DNA from 2 places in the Litorivivens sp. genome. Region 2 is predicted to be linked to the other one. Evidence: riboswitches for the same ligand, from Rfam matches in the RefSeq annotation. Region 2 holds a riboswitch; the other holds the start of a gene.

Region 1 (7,203 bases), on a different contig from region 2:
GAAGCCGTCGCAATGGCTTCTGGGGCGTGGTCTTTGGGGGGGAAGACTTTGATAACGTCGACGCTGAATCCGATTATTCCAATACTAGCCCTGCGTTTACTGTGGCGTGGGATGTCACCGATGATCTCAATGTTTACGCAAAGTACGTCGAAGGCTATCGAACCGGTGGCTACACCGGCCGTGGTGTGAGTTCACAGAGCCTGACCACACCGATTGGCGAAGAGCAGGTAGCCAATACCGAGTTGGGTATCAAATCTGAATGGTTCGACCGACGCCTGCGCGTGAACGCAGCTCTCTTTGATAGTGCTTATGACGACATTCAACTGAGCTTCGCTACCCAGGGTAACCCGGCAGATGTCGTGGTATTCAATGCGGGTAAGGCCTCCATCACAGGATTTGAAACGGATCTCACCTTGCTAGTGACGCACGATCTGATGCTAACGATGAACTATGCAAGATTGGATGCTAATGTTGAAGAGGTCATTAATCCGAACACCGGTGCCAATGAGGCTGAGGGTTATGCGTTGCCCAGTGCACCTGAGTCAAGTTATATGGTTGATTTGACCTATACGCCGTATCTCTGGGGCACGGTATCGCTATTGGCAAATATCAATTACTCCTGGCGCGACAGTCAGTGGCCTGCGGCTAATGCCAGTGTTATCAATGATGCCGAGATTGCGGATTACGGGTTGTTGAACGCAAGGTTGGGCGTGCGAGATATGGCTGCTTTTGGTGGGCTGATGTCGGTCGCCCTGTGGGGTAAAAATCTTACCGACGAGGAATACCAGCTCGACATCATCGGCGCCTTTCCGTGGTCTACTCGGGTTGGTGCATTCGGTGAGCCCGCAAGTTACGGGCTGGATGTTAGCCTGCAATTCTAGTTGCGAGAGGGGGCTGCTCCGCGTAGCCCCATCTTGCTTGTCAGTCGCGTTTCCAGAAGGGGAAGCGTACTTGAATGGATCCGCCTAGCTCTTCCGGGCCGGCATAGATAAGCGCCATATTTACCGCAGCACCACTTTCCCAGTGATAGCCGGCGCCCAGTGACAACGCATCGTTGTCGCGGCCTTCCACAATGGCCGCAATCCCCGCGCTGATATTCCAGCGACGGTTGATTTTGTACTGGCCGCTTAAGCGCACGCGCTGTTCATCGTCGAGCCTACCGAAGCGTCGCTGACTGGGTACCACATCCCAGTCCAATGAGGCCAGCGTGCGCTCTCCTTGCCAGGCTAGCCCCAAGAGCACGCCGGGGTGCTGGCGATAGACATTGCCATTACTCCCCTTGTAGCTTTTGCTGTTAAGTGATTTCACCACGAAGCTGCCATGCCACTGCTTCCAGGCTTTGTACACGCCGATATCCGCATTGAGATGATGTCGTGTTTTCAAAGCGTCGCGGAATTCATCCAGCGTGATTTCTTCATAGTCGTCAATTTCGATCGCCTTTTCGAGTAAGCGTACACCTTGATACTTCAGCGTCACGCCAACGCGTGTATCGTAGAAGTTGGTCAGGGTTTTGGAAAAGTTAACGCCAACATCACTGATGGCAATACCCTGAATAATAATGCGCGACTCAAGGTCGGGTGGGCTCACGACACCCAGTATCGGTGCGGTACGTAAGCGTTGAGCGTCATTCGGATTGTAGTCAAAGGCAGTGGCCAGGCGGCTGACCACGGTTGAAACCAGAGTTGTCTCCACACCGTCTATAGGCAACGCCACAGCGGCTACGTTGCCGCCGGACAGGGTAAACAATTTCCCGTCCATACGTTCGAAGATTGCGATCTGACGTTCAAAATCCGACGGAAACAGCAACCGTTCGTTTGATAACTCCTTGATTCGCTCGCCTTCTTCCTCGGCATCCTCAAAATCGTCTAACAGGCCGTTCTTATCGTTAAAGTAACCGCCTGTAGCTGAATTCAGTGAATAACGATAGCGCTCATTTTTCAGATGCATGGTTGCCGGGTTGGCGATAAACGACGAGGCATCGGTTTGCGAGGCGAGTCCCAACAATTCGGTATCAACAATGGTTTGCTGGGCGTAGAGAGACTGGGCAAACGAAGCGAGTACGATTGCCAGAGACTTTTTGCGCCAGCGCGAGAACAAGTGAAATGTGGCCATTAGGGTTTCAACGTAGTTGGCAAGGGGGGATTCTCGTTCAGTCGGCGATGAATTGAAAGGGTTGACTCAATGAGATCTACCTGTAGTATCTCCGCCAGTTTCAGGTGCCCACGTCGCCGTCGGCGGCACGGGATAATCGGGAAACAGGTGCGCAGATGCTGACTATCAGCTCTGCAAGTCCTGTGCTGCCCCCGCAACGGTAAACAGTTTCAGGCGTTCTGGCGGTTCTCACCTAGAGAGCCGCAGCCACTGTGTCATCACCATTTGGTGAACGGGACATGGGAAGGCGGAGCGCTGGCATGTCATGCAACTGCAAGCCCGGAGACCGGCCGGAAACCAACGAACAGTGGCGGGGTGCCAGAAGGTTCGGATGGTTGTCGCATCTGTCCAATTACCGCATTTCGCCATGCCTTTTTATTTCCTCCCTAGGGTGTGGTTATGCGTGTTTTCTCGATTCGGCCGAGGCTGATTTTGTCAGCCCTTGTTTTGTGGCTGGCCGCCTTGCCTTCCCATGCGGACCAGCACAGCGTTCTCGTGCTTGTCTCTGAGCGTTCGGCGCCGACACTGGTGGCTGGTGCCCATCAGCTAACCACAGGTGCCAGTATTCAAATTCGAACGGTCGAGCAACTGGCAGCACTGACGCAAGCGCAACTGCAGTCATTGATTCTCAACCACCAAAGTCTGGCTTTGGTGGCGGTATTTGGTGATCAGGTCGAACGATTGCTTGCGCTGAGCTATCCGAGGGAGCAATTCCGGCTGGTGATTCACAGTGACCGGCGCCTGCTGCCTCTGCACCGAGACCGGCAGGGGAGTCCCTTTACCGCGCAATCCCTTGATGTCCGGGTTGGTGAAAGAGACGACTTTAGCAATCATCAGCGCCTGAAGGCGCTGCAGCAAGCTAATCCGCTTTTTCGCGACTGGTTGCAAGCTCGTGCGTACTGGGTGAATCGCTCGGTCAGCAATGCGCGGCATCTGCTGCATTTTCTCGCCTCTGCAGGTGAGCAGAGCCCTCGCTTTGAGCCGGTGGCACTGGTGCGCTTTGCCCTGCACACGCAAAGTGAACCGCAGTGGCTGCGCGCTGCCGACCTGGCCGGTACGCTGGATGAGCAACAACCGTTGATCTGGGTGCTGGATCACGATACTGGTGAACTGGCGGGCGAGTGGGAGCTGCACAAGCAATTCTGTTCGGCGGTAAATGCGCAGTGTGTTTCGGTGCTGGCAGCGTGGGGCGAGCCTTCCGTGGATGCGGTGCGTTTGCTCGCCGCCTTGAATATGCGCCATTCCCGGCAGTTGATTGTGAGCCTGCAGGATTTTGTTATTGGCGGTGGTGAGGGCAGGGCAAGGGTCGACAGCTTGCTTGCAGGACTCAATGTGCCGATTCTCAGGGGTATTCGGGTGGCTGAGACCACGGCGCAGGAATACTGGGTGTCTTCGCAGGGCATTCCCGCCCAGAGTGTTCACTATCGGGTCGCCATGCCGGAGTTGCAGGGTGTGAGTCAGCCTCAGGTCGTGGCGCTGGCCTCGCCATCGCAACTGGATGAGCGCACTGGCGCTCGGGTAAGTCGCAGTAAAGTCATAACGTCCTCGGTCGAGCGGCTGGCAAGACGAGCCGAAGGCTGGCTGAATTTGCAGTCTCGGGACAACAACGATAAACGCGTTGCCATTGTGTACTACAACCACCCGCCGGGGCGTCACAATATTGGTGCTGACAATCTCAATGTACCCGAGAGCCTCCTGGAGATATTGCGTTCCCTCAAGGCGGCAGGCTATGACACGGGGGAGTTGCCCGCGAACGAAAATGCTTTGCTGGATGTATTGCAGGCGCGCGGCGTAAACCTGCCCGAAGACCGGGCGGCGTTGTCCGCCATGAGCCAGCAGGTCGCCACGTTGTCCGCAGATAGCTATCAACAATGGTTTGCTCAGCTGCCGTCGACGTTGCAGGCAGAGATGCGCGATGGACCGCTGGCCTATCTGGATGTTCGCCTGCGCAGCGGCTTGCAGCAGGCAATGACCTTGCCCGCCGGTAATCAGCGCCAGCGATATCTGCAGACATTGCAGATCACGTTACACAATGCCACGACTGATATCCACCACGCGCTTGATGGCTTGCGACACCCGGGGCGCGAGCGGGCGTTGCGTCTGCTGGAGCAGCTCACGGCCGGCTATGACCATCTGCTGCAGTCTGCCCTCTCCGGTGAGCGCCTAACCACGGACGACTGGCGCGAGAGTGACAGCCTGTTACAGGCGCTTGTCGCAATGGGTATTGAAGGCATTCGTGGCTGGGGCGCTGTACCGGGCAAGGTTATGGTGTGGGATGACAAACTGCTGGTGCCGGGTGTGCAGTTTGGCAAAGTATTTGTTGGCCCCCAGCCACCGCGTGGTTGGGAGATAAATGAGGAACTGCTCCATGCCAATCTGTCGTTTCCGCCACCACATCAGTACCTGGGGTTCTATCATTACCTCCATCATCATTTTAAAGCCGACGCGCTGATCCATCTGGGTCGACATTCCACCTATGAGTTTCTGCCGCGTCGCAGTATGGGGTTGGGCGAGGATGACTACCCGACCCTGATCGCTGGCGACGTCCCCGGTATCTATCCCTATATTGTCGACGGGGTAGGCGAGGGGATACAGGCCAAGCGGCGCGGACTGGCCGTCATGGTGGATCATCTGACACCACCGCTTGCCGCCACCGAGCTGTATGACGAGCTGCTGGAACTTCGCCAGCTGATTGAGAGTGCCGAGGCCGCCACTGACGCCAGCACCCGAAGCCGTGCGGTGGCTACCTTGCGACAGCGCATCGACGAGCTGGGACTGCGCGACGAACTGATTGCCAGTATGGATGAAGAGCTCACAGTACGCGGTGTCGGCTTTGATGACATTGACGAGGAATTTCTGCTGCATGAGGTGGGCCACTATCTCACCAATATTCAGGAAGACTTTATGCCGCTGGGGCTGCATGTTTTTGGTCGCGCCTGGTCGGAGTCAGCGCTGGACACCATGCTTACCTCCATGGTCGGTGAGCAGGTGCTTGATCAGAAAACGCGACAGCAATGGCGCATTGATCTGGCGCGCTCGCCGGCTGCGGAGATGCAAGCATTGCTCAACGCCCTGAACGGTCGCTATGTCTTGCCCGGCAAGGGCAACGATCCCATTCGCACGCCGGAAGCCCTGCCCACCGGACGCAATTTCTACGCCCTGGATGGCAGCCTGCTGCCGACGCGGGTGGGCTATGCCGTCGGCAGTGAGCTGGCGGTGCAGGCGCTTGGCGATCATCAGCAACAGCTCGACCAGTCCGCCACCGGTGGGAGCAACAAGCAGGGCGTTATTTTGTGGGCGTCGGACACGGTGCGGGATGAAGGGGCGATGATTGCATTTGGCCTGCGACTGCTGGGTGTCAAGCCGGTATGGAACAGCCGTGGCATTCTCAAGTCACTGGAGCGTATTCCACTGGGAGAATACCAACCTCGACGCCTGGATGTGGTGTTCAATACCTCAGGCCTGTTTCGCGACCTTTACGGCGAGCATCTGGTATTGCTCGACAAGGCCACGCTGATGGCGCTGGATGCCAGCGCCGATCTGATTGTGGACCGTTATCCGCTGCTGAGCCCGTTGCTTGAGGCTGCTCTGGCGCCGCTGGACAGTGAGCGACGCGGCGGACGGGACGATCTGGCGCTCAACCAGGTAGCGGCTAACTGGGTAGAAGAGGCGCGACAGCTATTACGCAATACGCCCGACGGTGACCCGAATGCGCTGGGACGTCAGGCCAGCTTAAGGGTGTTCGGTATTGCGCCCGGTGCCTACGGCGCGGGGATTAACCGTTTGGCGGAGCGCTCGTCGGCCTGGCAAGATGCCTCGCAATTGAGCGACGTGTTTATAAAGCGGATGGGGCATGTCTACGGGGCGGATCTGGCGGGCGAATCGGCTCAGGCCCTGTATCGGCAGCAACTGGCGGGGATTTCCCAAACCTGGCTAGGACGTGCCAGCAACCTCTACGGTCTGATGGATAATAATGACGCCTTCGATTATCTGGGCGGACTCAATCTCGCCGTAGAAAGTGTCAGCGGGCGGCGGCCAAGCAGCGCGGTGATCAATCACTCGAGACCGGAACAGGCGACTATCGAATCACTGGAAGCCGCCTTGTTGACGGAATTGCGGGGCCGCTTTCTGAACCCCCAGTGGATTGAGCCGTTGGTCGACGAAGGCTATGCCGGCGCGCGCACGATGGGCAGCGAGTTTTTTGAATACCTCTGGGGATGGCAGGTTACCAGCCCGGATATTATTCGCGATCCGGTGTGGGAAGCGGTTAAAGCGGTCTACATGGACGACAGCCATAACCTCGGCCTCGACGACTTCCTCAGTGAAGGCCACAACCAGCCAGTGCAGACCAATATGTTGGCGATCATGCTGGTCGCAATTGATAAGGGCTATTGGCAGGCAGACGAGGCAACCCAGCGGCAACTGGCCGCCCAGCTGACCGCCAATATTCTCAGCAGCGGTTTGCCCGGCAGTGGCCATACGCACCCCAACCATCCGGTGTTCGAGCGGGTAAAAGCCCTGCTACCTGACGATCAGGCTACTGCGCTGCAACAGGTTCTCGATGCCAGTCGGATCGACGCTGTTGAAGCGCGCGAGGGGGCAGCGCGTATTGCAGAACTGAGCGCGCCAGAAGCTCCTACGCAATCAGCGGCCGACGGCGACGCGACCGGGATACCGCACGCGCTCTGGGCAATTCCGTTCGCCATTCTTACATTGCTCGGTGCCGGGTTCTGGCGCGGACGGCGTACGCGCTGACTAATATCTGAATAGAGGGAAAGCCATGTTTTCAGGAACCACCTTTTATCTGCTCCATCAGATTACGACGCTGCTGCTGGAACCTGTTGTCTGGGCGCTACTGATTTTCCTGTCTTTGGCGCTGTACGAATGCGGGCTGGCGATTGGCGAAAAGGCCGGGGGAATTCGTCGCCTCAAACAGCAGGGGCGCAAGGTGCTCATGCGCGCAGGCAAGCGCCGCATCGAGCGGGCAGATTTTATTACCCGCCTGTCGCCCATGCTTGGTCTGATGGGAACCCTGATCCCGCTCGGGCCCGG
Region 2 (7,203 bases):
ATAAAGAACAACCACATCCAGTAGCAGGGCCAGGCTGCCCAAAACACTGCGCAGCACCATAACCGCCGCCAGAATTGGAGTAATCGCAAGTAACAGTGCCAGGGTACCCCGCCACCACTGTCCCAGCTGGCTCGCCTGCTGCCAGCGGTTAAAGCGGGTTTCCAGCCAGCTAGCGTAACGGCCAAAAACCACCAAAGGGTGATAACGTGCCGGTTCACCCAACAGTGCGTCAAGCAGCAATCCCACAAACCACACACCCAGTACGCTGCCCAGCATTCCCTTTTCTCCTGTATTAGGCTCGCCCATTGAGCCCGTCAGGCGCAGCGAGGCCGAAAATCTATACAGGCGCACCTCACCCGTCAAGGTGTCATACCCCTGGTTTCCCCGTCATTCGCCGGTGTTAGGCGTATTTACCTATTCACAAGCGATGCTGAGGCTGCAAATATCAAAATCATAGAGCCAGTAAGTTTTTGGCTGGCGAGCAACAGCACGCGGGGGCGCGCATTGGTTTATACTGGGCTTACCGCCTCCGGGCTTTGGGCAAACACCTGAGGTTTTGACATCAAAGACCTCAAGAGCAGCAGATGCCAATAGACAACCGTTCCGACAGTATGCGATTGGCACCGACAACACCAATCGCACGGCAAGAAGCGCCAACCTGGTTTGTGCTGGTCGTGGATGACGAACCCGACATCCATTCAGTAACCAACATGGTACTGGAAGACGAGTTTGTGCTCGGGCACCGCCTTACACTCCTGCATGCCCACTCTGCCCAGGAAGCCATAAACCATCTTAATTCCAACCCCGATATAGCCCTTCTGCTGCTCGACATTGTGATGGCCAAAGATACTGATGGGCTTGAAGTTGCAGCCTACGTGCGGCATCAATACAGCAACCCTCACACACGTATCATCGTGCGAACCGGGCAACCCGGCACCATGCAAGAGACAGAAATAGCTGAAACCTACGGGATCAATTATTACGAACCAAAAACCCAAATGACCGCTCAGCGTTTGCGCGCTGTGGTGCATATGGCGTTAGAAAGCTATCAGGCATACAGTGCGCTGGAAAGCAGCAACAACCACCTTCGTCACGTATTGGCCGACATTGAGCTCTTCAGCCACGCCGTCGCCCACGACATTCGCGGCCCTGCACGCAACCTTCACATGCTGAGCGAGCTACTGGCCAGCGAGCTCCCCTCAGAAGCGAGCCCAACGACCAGAGAGTTGGCCGAAGCCTTGCAGACTGGCAGTGCAAATCTGCTAACGATTCTCGAGCAGCTGTTGTCGCTATCTCATCTGGGTAAAGACAGCCTGACCCTGAAAACCTATGACATGAGCGAACTCGTCAGCAATGCAATCGAGAACTTTCGCAACCGTGCTACAGACCCCGATACGGACATTTCGCTGTCGGGTCATTGCAGGGTTATCGCTGATTTTCACGCGATCAGCCTGGTTGTGAGCAACCTGCTGGACAATGCCGACAAATACCGCGAACCCGAACGACCGCTGACTATCAGCATTGAGATTCGCCCAACCGAGACACAGTGTGTACTGACGATCAGTGATAATGGACGGGGCATTCCAGAGGAAAAAACCGAAGAAATATTCTTGCCCTTTCGTCGGGCGTGCAATGACAAAGAAACGCCCGGCAGTGGCATAGGTCTGGCACTGTGCAAGCGCATTGTTGATTTGCACGAAGGCACGATTCACGCCGATTCTGGAACGCACGACGGCACACGGATAACACTGAGTCTACCAATCAGTTTCGACGACGCCGTAAAACCCTCACCCGACTTGCGACAGGACAGCGCGCCCACCCTCTAGATGCTGTGCACGGTATTGCCGATAAACGCTCACCCCTGACTCTGGTTCCAGTCGGCTATTACCCGGCTCAGCGCCGCGACGCCATCGCTCAGTGCCGCCGGGCCAGGCTGCAAAATAATTGGCGATTTTATTTCATGAATCTGCCCGTGGCGGACCGCCGGTATATCGCCCCAGCCATCACGGGCGGCTATCTGCTCCGGTCGTACTTTACGGCCACACCAGGACGCAAGAATGATATCAGGCTCACGCCGCACAACCTCGAGCGGATCAGCAATAATCCGGCTCTTGGCGTCCGGGCAGGCTGCAAGTTCAGCAAAACAATCGTCACCGCCTGCCAACTCAATCAGATCTGAGACCCAACCGATGCCGGAAATCATGGGATCGGGCCATTCTTCGAAATAGACACGGGGACGCCGCTGCAGGGAGTTGGCCAAACGCCGCGCCCGCTCAAGATTGTCGTTAAATCCCTCGCACAGTTTTTCAGCTTTGCGCTCAACCCCCAGTAATCGCCCTAGGGTATGCAACATCTCAAAAATACCGGCCACACGGCGCTGGTTAAAAATATGAACCTGCAGGCCAGCGCGCACCAAGTCTGCTGCAATATCGGCCTGCATATCGGAAAAACCCAAGACAAGATCCGGCTTTAGCTCCAAAATTTTGCTTTCTTTGGCGCTGGTAAACGCAGACACTTTGAGCTTTTCCTTCCTCGCCTCGGGAGGCCGAACCGTAAAACCCGAAATACCCACTATGCGATGCTGTTCGCCCATCAGATAAAGCGCTTCCGTCGTTTCCTCTGTCAGGCAGACGATACGCTGCGGCCATAAACTCATTCAGCGCCTCCGGAAAACCAGTTGCACACGGTTTCCGGGTCAGACCGGAAATACCAGTGCACAAACGACGCAACCAGTCGGTTGCGACGCCAGATAAACTCCCCATCCCGGCCGTCGTGGTAGCGGGTACGCTCGTCGGTAACGGCATCATCAATGCGAGCATAATGAAACGTATGCCCCTTTAGTTTGCCGTCAGGTAATTCCTGATAGCCCAGCGCCGCCAGTCGATCTCCGACCACCGCATTGCCCGGCAACAACCCAATCAGACTGGTCTTGTGTTGCGCATACTCAAGAGATTGCTGCAGATACAACATACCGCCGCATTCGGCCACACAGGGCTTGTCGGCCAGGATGTGATCACGCACTTGTTCCGCCATTGTCGTATTCACAGTCAATGCCGATAGATGCAGCTCGGGGTAACCGCCGGGTAGATAAAGTGCGTCGCAGGGCGGCAACTGCCTATCGTGCAGCGGTGAGAAATAAACCAGTTCGGCGCCCTGCTCCTGCAGAAAATCTGTATTGGCGTGATACAGAAAATAGAAGGCTTCATCGCGCGCTACAGCAATGCGCTTGCCGCTGAGCCTAGGCACGTCAGTTTGCACCTGTGCGAGTTCACGCTGCGGCAATTCACCCCACTCCAGTGCGTCGAGCATGGGAGCTACCACCTCGGCCACCAGTCGCGCGCACTGCTGTGCCTGCTCTTCGCTACTGCTGATTCCCAGATGGCGCTCCTCCACCTGCAGGCGTTCATCCCGCGGCAGCCATCCCAGGTATTTGACCGGCGCCCGCACACTCTCTTCCAGCATCTCACCGTGACGGTCACTGCCCACGCGGTTAGCGAGAACCGCGCTGACCTTGACCCGCTCATCATAGGTCGCCAAACCATGCACCAGCGCACCAAAGGTCTGAGCCATCGCCGCTGCGTCTATCGTGAGTGTTACTGGAATGGCGTACTCTGCCGCCAGTTGCGCCACGGGAAAACTGCCATCAAACAGCCCCATAACCCCTTCCACCAAAATCACATCAGACACCGCAGCCGCACGAGTCAGCTCAGCGGCAATGCCATCACCGCCGAGCATCCAGTAATCGAGCTGGCGCACTTCCAGACCAGTGGCTTTCTGCAGAAAGCGCGGATCGAGATAGTCTGGTCCCATTTTGAAAAGCGTCACGCGGTCACCGCGATCCAGCAGAGCTTTGGCAAACCCGGCACTAAGCAGAGTTTTCCCATGATTGCTACCGGGAGAGGCGAGAATCATCAATTTAGTGTTCATGTACACCCTGCCTCCGGTTAATCAAGGCGAATGCCGCAGCCAAGGTCAGAAACAGCGCAACATAGATAAAGCTGCTGCTGAAATAGCCCGGTAAATAGCGTTCAGTTCGCGCGAGCATCTCCGTTAGTGTCGGATCGACAAACTTGCCCGACAAAAAATAGAAGCTTCCTGAGCTGATAAAAAACGCTGTTACCTGTGCCAGCGAAAAGCCCGCCAGCCCCAACGGCAATTGGACTTTGACCGGCGCGTTGCCGCACGCAGCTCCGGCATACCAGATCACCGCAAAAGCCGGCAGAAGAAAACCGTAGGCAGGGCTGAGACAGAAAGGATCGGTTCCGCTGGCAATGGACAACATATCCAGCGTGACGGCCAGCGCGACAAAGCCGCCAAACCAGCGATACCCAAGGCCAATAAAACCGCCGATAAACAACGCGGCATGAGTAACATCGGCAAGATGGATAATACCGCTGAGTGGATAAGGGCGACTGAGCATAATCAGCAGCCCGAGCAGTAGGCCAATGGCACTGCGATTCAAGTGAGTCAAAACATTCTGCATTTTATCATCTCCAACAGGATTGCAAGAGATGACGCAGGAGGAAGTTGGGTAAAAGACATAGTCCTACCCCGCCCGTTGCCCTCCGCAACGTCATCGCGGCTCGCTGCAGGCCGGTCTCCGGACTTGTGAGGGTTATCGTAATGACAACTGGCTGAACGCCTTCCCGCGATGACTCGCAGTGGCCCTTGTTCAGCGATACTCACTTACCGTTGCGGGGGCAGTGTCGGCTTTGCGCATGCGCACCGACTTCCCGTTTAACACCCAGCTCTCAAAGCAAGAACCATGGGTGACCTGTAGCGAAGGCGGTGAATGTATAGAGTGACAGCGGGGAGGTCAAGCAGCGCACTCAACCTGCGGAAGAATGCGCGCACCAAATCTTTATAGAAGGTGTCCTGCCCCCTTGGAGGGAGGGCAGGGAAAGGGGCTATCTACAGAAACAGCTCGTTCTTAGCCGCACGGTCTCTGAGCAGCTGGGGTACCGCAAAGTCTTCACCGTACTGCTGGTGTAGGTACTCAGCGCGCTCCACAAACTGTTGCAGACCAATCGCATTGATCGCCTGGAAAACACCGCCGGTTTGCGCGGGAAAACCGATACCCATAATGGATCCGATATTGCCGTCACCGACGTTTTCAATCACACCCTCTTCCATGGCGCGAACCGCTTCCAGACACTGGGAGTACATCAGACGGTCCTTGATATCCTCGTATGGAATCTCGGTATAGCCATTTGGCGCAAAGGCGTCTTTCAGGCCTGGCCACATGTGTTTCTGGCCACCCTGTGGATACTCATAATAGCCCGCACCGTGCACCTTACCTTTGCGGCCAAACTCGTTGACCATACGATCCAGCACACGCGATGCGGCGTTGTCTTCCCATTTCTGCCCCTGAGCTTCGGCATCGGCTTTCGCTTGCTGACCATTTTTCCAGGCGGTTTCCTGACTGATCTCATCAATCGCACCCAGCGGACCAATGGGTGAACCATTGTCACGAGCGGCCGATTCGATCAGCACAGGGTTGATGCCTTCTTCGAGCATGATGGCACCTTGCGATACGGTCTTGCCGATAACACGCGTGGTAAAAAAGCCGGGGGCATCGTTAACCACAATTGGCGTTTTACCCAGTTGCTGGGCAAGATCAAAAGCGCGAGCCAGTGTTTCGTCAGACGTTTTCTCGCCGCGAATGATTTCTACCAGCGGCATTTTCTCGGCGGGTGAGAAGAAATGCATACCGATAAAGTTTTCCGGACGCACCGAGGCTGCAGCCAATTCAGTAATCGGCAACGCAGACGTATTGGATGCAAACACACCGTCAGCTTTCAGGACGGCTTCAGTGTCTTTGGTAACCGCCGCCTTGATCTTACGATCCTCGAACACGGCTTCAATCACCAGATCGCAATCCGCCATGTCGGCGTAGTCTTCAGTCGCCTTGATGCGAGCAAGGCATTCATTCTTCACTTCTTCAGTCAGGCGTTTCTTCTCAATGCGCTTGTTGTAGAAGTTCTCGGCATAGGCCTTGCCTTTTTCAGCATTGGCCAGGCTGATATCTTTCAATACAACCTCAATACCTTTCTGCGCAGCCACGGTAGCAATCCCCGCTCCCATCTGCCCGGCACCAAGAATTCCCAGCTTTTTAACACTGGTTTTTTCGACACCGCTCGGGCGACTGGCTCCTTTGTTCAACGCTTCCATTTGCACGAAGAACGCCGTCATCATGTTGCGCGACACCTGATTCAGCAGCAGATGCAGGAAGTAACGGCCTTCGATTTTCTGCGCTGTATCGAAATCGACACGCGCACAATCCACAACGCAAGCGAAAATGGCATTCTGCGCCGGCATCAGGTTTTTGGTTTGTACCATCACATTGGACGGGCCAAAAAAGGTAAGCCCCTGGTTGGCCTCATCGGTTGGACCGCCGCCCGGCATTTTGTAGCCTTCACTGTCCCAGGGCTGCTTCGCCTCCGGATTGGCTTTGATCCAGGCTTTGGCTTTTGCTGCCAGTTCTTCTTCGGAATCAACCAGCTCGTCAATAAGTCCCTTGGCCTGCGCTTTTTCAGTTGTCAGGCGCTTGCCCTGACTGATCAAACCAATGGCTTCCTGCATGCCGACCATGTAGGTCATACGCACAACGCCACCGGCGCCTGGCATAAGACCGATCATCGCCTCTGGCAAACCGACCTGCACTCCTTTTACCGCCACGCGATAATGGCACGCCATTGAAATTTCAAAGCCGCCACCGAGCGATGGACCGTTGATACCCACCGCAACTGGAACACCCAGGGTTTCAAGCGTACGCAGGGGCGCCTTGGTTGCCATGATGCCCTGGTACATTTCGGCTTTCTTCTCTTCGCTGGGATTAAGGTCCATTTCCAGCATTTCTTTGATGTCACCACCGGCAAAGAACTGGCCGGGCTTGCCACTGCGAACATAAATACCAGTCACACCGCCCTGGGCGACCATGCCCTGTAATTCAGTAACCGCAGCACGCATGGCTTCATCATATTCCATACCCATGGTATTTACGGTTTTACCCGGCTGGTCGAAAATCAGCTCGACAATGCCATCACTGTCTTTTTCTAAACGAATATATCCCATTGTTTCAATCTCTCTTTCGTGCAGGAGCCGGCCTTTAAGGCGAATGTTCGCGAGTAGGACCCGCCCCCACAAAAACTTAGTTAAACGCGCTCGATGATTGTTGCGATACCGATGCCACCGCCGGCACAC

The links. A riboswitch is a leader RNA that binds a small molecule or an ion and turns the genes downstream of it on or off. The one in region 2 is predicted to bind cobalamin.
Region 1: another riboswitch for cobalamin. It lies ahead of AC222A_RS06530 (cobaltochelatase subunit CobN); the one in region 2 lies ahead of AC222A_RS13905 (hypothetical protein).

Annotation. Positions count from the first base shown of each region.
Region 1 covers NZ_JBVBUV010000014.1:51,525-58,727, forward strand. Annotated here, with positions in the region: gene AC222A_RS06520 (TonB-dependent receptor) at 1-881, shown strand, start outside; gene traF (conjugal transfer protein TraF) at 922-2,112, opposite strand; cobalamin riboswitch at 2,198-2,460, shown strand; gene AC222A_RS06530 (cobaltochelatase subunit CobN) at 2,584-6,906, shown strand; gene AC222A_RS06535 (MotA/TolQ/ExbB proton channel family protein) at 6,932-7,203, shown strand, end outside.
Region 2 covers NZ_JBVBUV010000053.1:16,092-23,294, forward strand. Annotated here, with positions in the region: gene AC222A_RS13885 (cobalamin biosynthesis protein CobD/CbiB) at 1-276, opposite strand, end outside; gene AC222A_RS13890 (sensor histidine kinase) at 585-1,826, shown strand; gene AC222A_RS13895 (cobalamin-binding protein) at 1,856-2,656, opposite strand; gene AC222A_RS13900 (cobyrinic acid a,c-diamide synthase CobB) at 2,653-3,927, opposite strand; gene AC222A_RS13905 (hypothetical protein) at 3,917-4,483, opposite strand; cobalamin riboswitch at 4,575-4,793, opposite strand; gene AC222A_RS13910 (3-hydroxyacyl-CoA dehydrogenase NAD-binding domain-containing protein) at 4,912-7,074, opposite strand; gene AC222A_RS13915 (acetyl-CoA C-acetyltransferase) at 7,155-7,203, opposite strand, start outside.